DNA from 2 places in the Bradyrhizobium sp. USDA 4502 genome. Region 2 is predicted to be linked to the other one. Evidence: predicted binding sites of a transcription regulator. Region 2 holds the regulator's gene; the other holds the start of a gene.
The links. Region 2 encodes PhoB, which activates phosphate uptake and scavenging genes when phosphate is short. Its sites were predicted from a motif close to TGTCATNNANCTGTCAT; they were not measured.
Positions count from the first base shown of each region.

Region 1: a site for PhoB is predicted at 2,090-2,106, ahead of ACVW1B_RS35915 (alkaline phosphatase D family protein). Genes of this name have one in related genera too.

Region 1 is NZ_JBSSGF010000001.1:7,705,352-7,708,848, forward strand. It holds gene ACVW1B_RS35915 (alkaline phosphatase D family protein) at 464-2,026, opposite strand; gene ACVW1B_RS35920 (TAXI family TRAP transporter solute-binding subunit) at 2,265-3,497, opposite strand, start outside.
Region 2 is NZ_JBSSGF010000001.1:6,751,392-6,754,888, forward strand. It holds gene ACVW1B_RS31560 (IS4 family transposase) at 1-944, shown strand, start outside; gene phoB (phosphate regulon transcriptional regulator PhoB) at 1,177-1,887, opposite strand; gene phoU (phosphate signaling complex protein PhoU) at 2,033-2,749, opposite strand; gene pstB (phosphate ABC transporter ATP-binding protein PstB) at 2,856-3,497, opposite strand, start outside.

The DNA.
Region 1 (3,497 bases), 950 kb from region 2:
GGGTGAGCTCTTGAAGAGATCGGGCAGCCAGCCGGCATCGCTGACTTCGATCGGCAGCAGCGCGAACACTGCGATCGCGACGACCAACAAGCGGCGAGGCCGAAACCTCGCAACGCTACCACCGAGCACGCGAAAGAATTCGCAGCGCCTCATGCTCCGCCCCTCCGGGCCCCCAGCATAACGGCTCTGACATCGGTACCGGAAGATGCCGGGGAGGTCCATCCCCCGGCAATCGCGTTGCCTCGCCTTGGAGGCAAGGCCGTCAAGACAAAGAGTCCGGTTCCGTCGTGGCTGTGACCGAACTAGTGTCCCGAATCCGAAGTTCGCATCATTTGCCGCACCTTCGGAGCGAACTTCGGATTCGATAAGGACACTAGCAAACTTATAATTCTAGTGTGCTTTATGAATGCGAAGTTCGTGAAAGTGGCTGCCGCGAAATCGCACGAACTTCGCATTCAGCACACTAGACCGGCTTCGGGTCGAGCGTGATCGCCCACAGCTCGGCGTCGACGCGGTCGCGCAGGCTCACCGTCATCTGCCCGCTCTTGCCGTCGATCTTGACGTGGCCGAAGAACTGCATGCCCGCCGACGGCGGCAGGTTCTGGTTGCCTTCGCCCGGCGCCTTGATGAACTTCACCTCGGGGCCGAAGGTGTTGTCGAGCTCGTTCGGACCGAACGTACCGGCATGCAGCGGGCCGGAGACGAATTCCCAGAACGGATCGAACTCCTGGAACTGGGCCTTATTTGGGTTGTAGTAGTGCGCGGCGGCGTAATGCACGTCGGCGGTCAGCCACACCGTGTTGACGATTCCCGCGGTCTTGATGAAACGCAGGATGTCGGCGATCTCGAGCTCGCGGCCGCGCGCCGGACCATCGCCCTGCGCAAAGGCTTCCGAGCCCTTCTTGTTGGCCGCATCGTCATAGACGATCAGCGAGAGCGGCATGTCGGAGGCGATCACCTTCCAGGTGGCGCGCGAGTTGAGCAGCGCGCGCTTCAGCCAGGCCATCTGGTCCGGGCCGATGAAATAGGCGTCGGGGCCATACTGCTCCTGCAGGTTCGGGCCGTTGGGGCCGCGATAGCTGCGCTCGTCGAGCATGAAGACGTCGAGATGCGGACCGTAGCTCAGCGTGCGATAGACGCGCCCAGGCTCGACGATGCTCTCGCGCATCGGATACATCTCGTGGAAGGCCTTTGCCGCGCGCGCCGCGAGCACATTGATGTCGCGCTCCTTGTAGGCCGCCGGCAGCTGTTTCGACAGCGACCAGTTGTTGGTCACCTCGTGATCGTCCCACTGCACGAAGATCGGCACCTCGGCATTGAAGGCGCGGACGTTGTTGTCGAGGAAGTTATACTTGTGGGCGGCCCGGTATTCGTCGAGCGTCTCGGCGACCTTGGCCTTCTCGGGGATCGTGACGTTCTTCCAGACCTTGCCGTCGGGAAGCTTCACCTCGGAGGGGATCACGCCGTCGGCGTAGATCGTGTCGCCGGAGTGCAGAAGGAAATCCGGAGCGTGCTTCTTCATCGCGGCGAAGGTGATCATGCCGCCGTCGTCGGGATTGATGCCCCAGCCCTGGCCGGCGACGTCGCCGCCCCACACGAAGGAGACGTCGCGGCGGTCGCTCGGCGCGGTCCGGAAGCGGCCGACCACCGGTTCGCCGACGATGTCGATATGGGCGAGGTCGCGGAAGCGGACGCGATAGAAGATGTCCTGGCCGGAGGGCAGGTTCTCCAGCAGCATCTTGGCGGTGAAGTCGCTCTCGGGCAGCGCCGTGATCGGCGGCAGCGTATGGGTGTCCTTGAAGGACTCGGTGGTCGCGACCTCGACCATCATCTGCGACGGCCGGTCCGCACGCGCCCACACCACGCCGCCGTCGACGCCGACATCGCCGGACTGCACGCCATGGGTGATCACGGGACGGTCGGCGGCGCGCGACAGATAGGGCATCGCAATCACGCCGGCGCCGGCCGCAGCCGCCGTGGAGAGAAAGCGTCGGCGGGTGAGATTTCGCGAGAACCGGATCGTCATGGGGAGCCTCCTCAGGTCACAGCGACAATGCGCCGCAGGCGCGCCAAGACCTAGAAAAATTCCATGACGGAGACATTACAGCGGCGGGCGTCGCGTGAGGTGGGCACGTCTGTCAGGCTCCCTCTCCCGCTTGCGGGGGAGGGTGGGGAGGGGTCTCTCGACGAATCATGGCGAGGAGAGAGCCCCTACCCGCAAGCGGGAGAGACGAAGGCATCTCGCGGATAGAGTAGCGGCGATTCTACGCCGTGCCCGCCGCTCTGAACTGCGTGGCAGTCCGTTGCAAATTCTGCGGCATGCTGAACAGCAGCGCCTTGCGGTCGGCGACGGCGTTATGAAGCTGCTCGAGCGCGATGTTGAACGCGGTCAGCGTGCCTTCCTCGATGGCGCCGTGTTCGAAGCAGTCCAGCGTGTGGCGCAGGATGTCGTCGGCCTCCGCCTGCATCTGGTCGAGTTCCTCGATCGAATCGCTTTGCCGTGCGGTCTTCAGCATCTCCAGCAGGCGTTCGCGCTGCGAGGTGTTGGTGTTGCGCTCGTCCTGCTTGAGATAGCCGGCGAACCACGCACCGGCCGAGCCCATCGCCGAGAACGCCATCAGGCTCCACCAGATGTAGTCGCTGTAGCGGTCGAGGAAGGTTTTTTCCTCGCCGTCGACAAACGCGGCGGCGCCCGGATGCACCGGAATGGTGGCATCCTTGTCGGTGTCCGGCGTCTCGATCTTGGCGGCGAGCGGGAAATCGGTCTTGAGCGACTGCCGGATCGCGAACAATTGCCGCGTGAATGCCGCGACCGTCGAGTCCGACAGGCCCTTCCGCGCAACGATGTGGTGCGAGAAGCTGATCGTCTTCACCTCATCGTCGGGCCGGTCGGCGGAGCCGAGCGAGCCCGCGGGGATTTCCGCGGCCTCATAGGCCGGATGGTTCTGCGCGATCGCCTCGGAGGCGTCGATCGCAAGGAAGCTGGGTTCGCCGCCGTCGCGGACCGACGCCGTGATCGCATCGATCGTGATTTTGCTGTTGGCCGGGCCGACGGCGAGATAGGCGTCGGCCTTGAGGTTCTTGATCGCTTCCGCCGCCTCATTGGCCGGGAATTGAACGATCTCGACCTTCATCGGGTCGACGCCGTATTGCGTCAGGATCAGCTTCAGCAGATTGACATTGGCCGGGGTGCGGCCGACGACGCCGATCTTGCGGCCGGCAAGCTGCGCGATCTTGGTGATCCGCGCGGATTTCCGAACCTTGCCCTTGGCGGGCGGAACCCACATCACCACGACATTCTTGCGCAGGGTCGCGACCGCCTGGGCATTCTTCGGCACCTCGAGATCGCCGCGGATGATGGCGAGATCGGCCTTGCCGTCGGCCAGCGTCTGGGCGCTGGCGGTAGCGCCCTCGGTCTGCACCGGCCTCAGTTTGACCTGGGTGTTCTGCTGGTTGTTGAAGGCCTGCGCCAGCGCCTGCACGACCTTGACGTCATC
Region 2 (3,497 bases):
GCCTTGGTGAGAAAGGGCTGCGGTTGACGGCGGCATGGGCCACGTCGGTTGGGCTTGTCGATATCTCCAACGTGGCTCTGTTGTATCGCTTACGTCAGTGCGGAGATTGGCTGGCAATCTTGGTCGAGCAGGCGCTTGCCGCCGCGGCGCCGAAGGCGAGCCGCGGTCGTCTGATCCGTATTGTTGACGCCACGACGGTCCCCAAGGCTGGGACGAGCGGCAGGAACAAGAACGCAGTGTGGCGTATCCATAGCGCGTTCGATCTTCCGCAGGAGCGCTTTGGTCACTTCGAACTGACCGATCAGCGAGCGGGCGAGACGCTGGATCGGATACCGGCGGTTGCCGGTGAGATCCGTCTTGCCGATCGCGCCTATCTGCAACCGGAGCGCATGGCGCATCTCGTCGATGCCGATGCGGACTTCGTGATCCGGGCCGGCTGGAAGAGCGCGCGCTGGCTCGATGCCGAAGGTAATCTTGTTGACCTCACTGCCGAACTGCGCAACGCCTCGGCGCGTGGCCTGATCGATCGGCCGATTTGGATAAAGCGCAAGTCAGGTGCGCCGCCGCTCGCAGTGCGTCTGGTTGCCGCGAAGAAGCCGGCGCAAGCTGCTGCGGCTGCGCGACGCAAGGCGCGCCGGACTGCACAAAAGGGAGGTCATCAGCTCTCCAGGCAAACACTTGACGCCGCAGATTGGGTGATCCTGGTGACCTCACTCAGGCCAGAGGACTTCACGACTGCAGATATCCTCGCCCTCTATCGGCTGCGATGGCGCATTGAGCTCGGCTTCAAGCGGCTGAAAAGCCTGATTGGCCTGAAGGGACCTCCCGGAACCGACGAGCGGTCCGCCAGACCCCATATCCTCGCTCATCTGCTGATCATTCTATTGCTCGAGCCGCTCGTCGACGAACTCGAAGACTCTCCCCGCTTGGCCGACGCCGCCTGACCCACCCAGTGACGTGGCGTCTGCTGCGCCAGCTCGTAGCTTCGCTACGGCAAGCGATCATTCCACAGCCCGCAATCGCTCTACTCTGCAGAGCCAGTCACGCTCTCCGGCGACATCTACGCGAGCCACCCAGACATAAGCGCCACTATCAGACTATGATCAAACTATCTTAGCGCCTATGGGCTTGCGCCGGGACGACGCCGTGTTGCGGTTTATGAATGCCGCATGGCCGTTACGGCTGTGGCTCGGCCTTGGCAAAGCGGTCGTCGAGCGCGTAGCCGGCGCCGCGCACGGTGCGGATCGGATCCTGCTCGCGGCCCGGATTGAGCAGCTTGCGCAGGCGGCCGATATGCACGTCGACGGTGCGCTCATCGATGTAGATGTCGCGGCCCCAGACGCTGTCGAGCAGTTGCTCGCGGCTGAACACGCGGCCGGGATGCTCGAGGAAGAATTCGAGCAGGCGATACTCGGTCGGCCCGAGATCGATCGGACGGCCCGAGCGCGCCACGCGGCGCTTCTCGCGGTCGAGCTCGATGTCGCCATAGGTCAGCACGGTCGCAAGCCGCTCCGGGCTGGCGCGGCGCAAGAGGCCCTTCACCCGCGCCAGCAGCTCCGGCACCGAGAACGGCTTGACGATGTAATCGTCCGCGCCGGTGGCAAGCCCGCGCACGCGCTCGCTTTCCTCGCCGCGCGCGGTCAGCATGATGATCGGAAGCTGCTTGGTCTCGGGCCGCGCCCGCAGGCGGCGGCACAGTTCGATGCCGGACAGGCCCGGCAGCATCCAGTCCAGCACCACGAGGTCGGGAACGCGCTCCTTCAGCCGTGTATCCGCATCGTCGCCGCGCCCCACCGTCTCGACATCGTAGCCTTCCGCATCGAGATTGTAGCGCAACAGCGTCGTCAGCGCTTCCTCGTCTTCGACTACCAGAATGCGTGCGCTCATCGGTCTAAGTTCTTTCTCTGTGGTGATCCGTTGCCCAGACGCAAACCGAAACGCTTACTTCCTTGAGCATAGTCCCCGCGGAAACGATTTGTCGCGAGGATCATCCAGTTTCGCTCTTGCCGGTTCCGTGCTTGCCGATCATGCCTCAGTTGCCCGGCACCGTGGTGGCAAAAGTGGTCATGTCCCCCTTCGGGCGCTTGTCGGTGATCTGCTGGCCCTCGATCATGTAGAACACGGTCTCGGCGATATTGGTGGCGTGATCGCCGATCCGCTCGATGTTCTTGGCGCAGAACATCAGATGGATGCAGAACGAGATGTTGCGCGGATCTTCCATCATGTAGGTGAGCAGTTCGCGGAACAGCGAGGTGCAGATCGCATCGACCTCCTCGTCGCCCTTCCAGACGTTCATCGCCGCCGGCAGGTCGTGCGCGGCATAGGCGTCGAGCACCGACTTGACCTGCGACAGCACGAGGTCGGTCATGTGCTCGAGGCCGCGGATCAGCTTCAGCGGCTGGAAATCGCTCTCCAGCGCCGCGACGCGCTTGCCCATGTTCTTGGCGAGGTCGCCGATCCGCTCGAGATCGGTGGCGACGCGCATCGCGCTGACGATCTCACGCAGGTCGATCGCCATCGGCTGGCGGCGCGCGATCGTCAGCACCGCGCGCTCTTCGATGTTGCGCTGCAGATTGTCGATCTCGATGTCGGCGGCGACCACGCGCTTGCCGAGCGCGACGTCGCGACGGATCAGCGCGTCGACCGACTCGGTAATCATTCGTTCGACCAGGCCGCCCATCTCGGCGACCAGGCGGGTCAACTCCTGCAGGTCGCTGTCGAATGCCTTGGCGGTATGTTCAGAAGCCATCGCTTGTCTCCCTCAACCATGATCCCGGGGATCATGGCTTCGTGTCCTGAATTTTAGCATGACCTGATCGGAAAACCGGTTTCCACTTTTCCGGATCATGCGCCGGTCAACCGAACCGGCCGGTGATGTAGTCCTGGGTGCGCCGATCGCTCGGTGAGGTGAAGATCTTGTTGGTGTCGTCGAACTCGATCAGCTCGCCGAGATACATGAAGGCGGTCTTGTCGGAGACGCGCGCCGCCTGCTGCATGTTGTGGGTGACGATCGCGATCGTGTAGTCCTCGGAGAGCTCCTGGATCAGTTCCTCGACCTTGGCGGTCGAGATCGGGTCGAGCGCCGAGCACGGCTCGTCGAACAGGATCACCTCGGGGCGCACCGCCACGGTGCGCGCGATGCACAGGCGCTGCTGCTGGCCGCCGGAGAGCGACAGGCCGGAGGCGTTCAGCTTGTCCTTGACCTCGTTCCACAGCGCGCCGCCGCGCAGCGCCTTCTCGACCCGGTCGTCCATCTCGGACTTCGAGATCTTCTCGTAGAGGCGGATGCCGAAGGCGATGTTCTCGTAGATCGTCATCGGGAACGGCGTCGGCTTCTGGAACACCATGCCGACCCGCGCGCGCAGCAAGTTGAGGTCGAGCTTGGGGTCGAGAATGTTGGTCTGGTCCAGCATCAGCTGGCCGACCGCGCGCTGGCCCGGATACAGGTCGTACATCCGGTTGAAGATGCGCAGCAGGGTCGACTTGCCGCAGCCGGA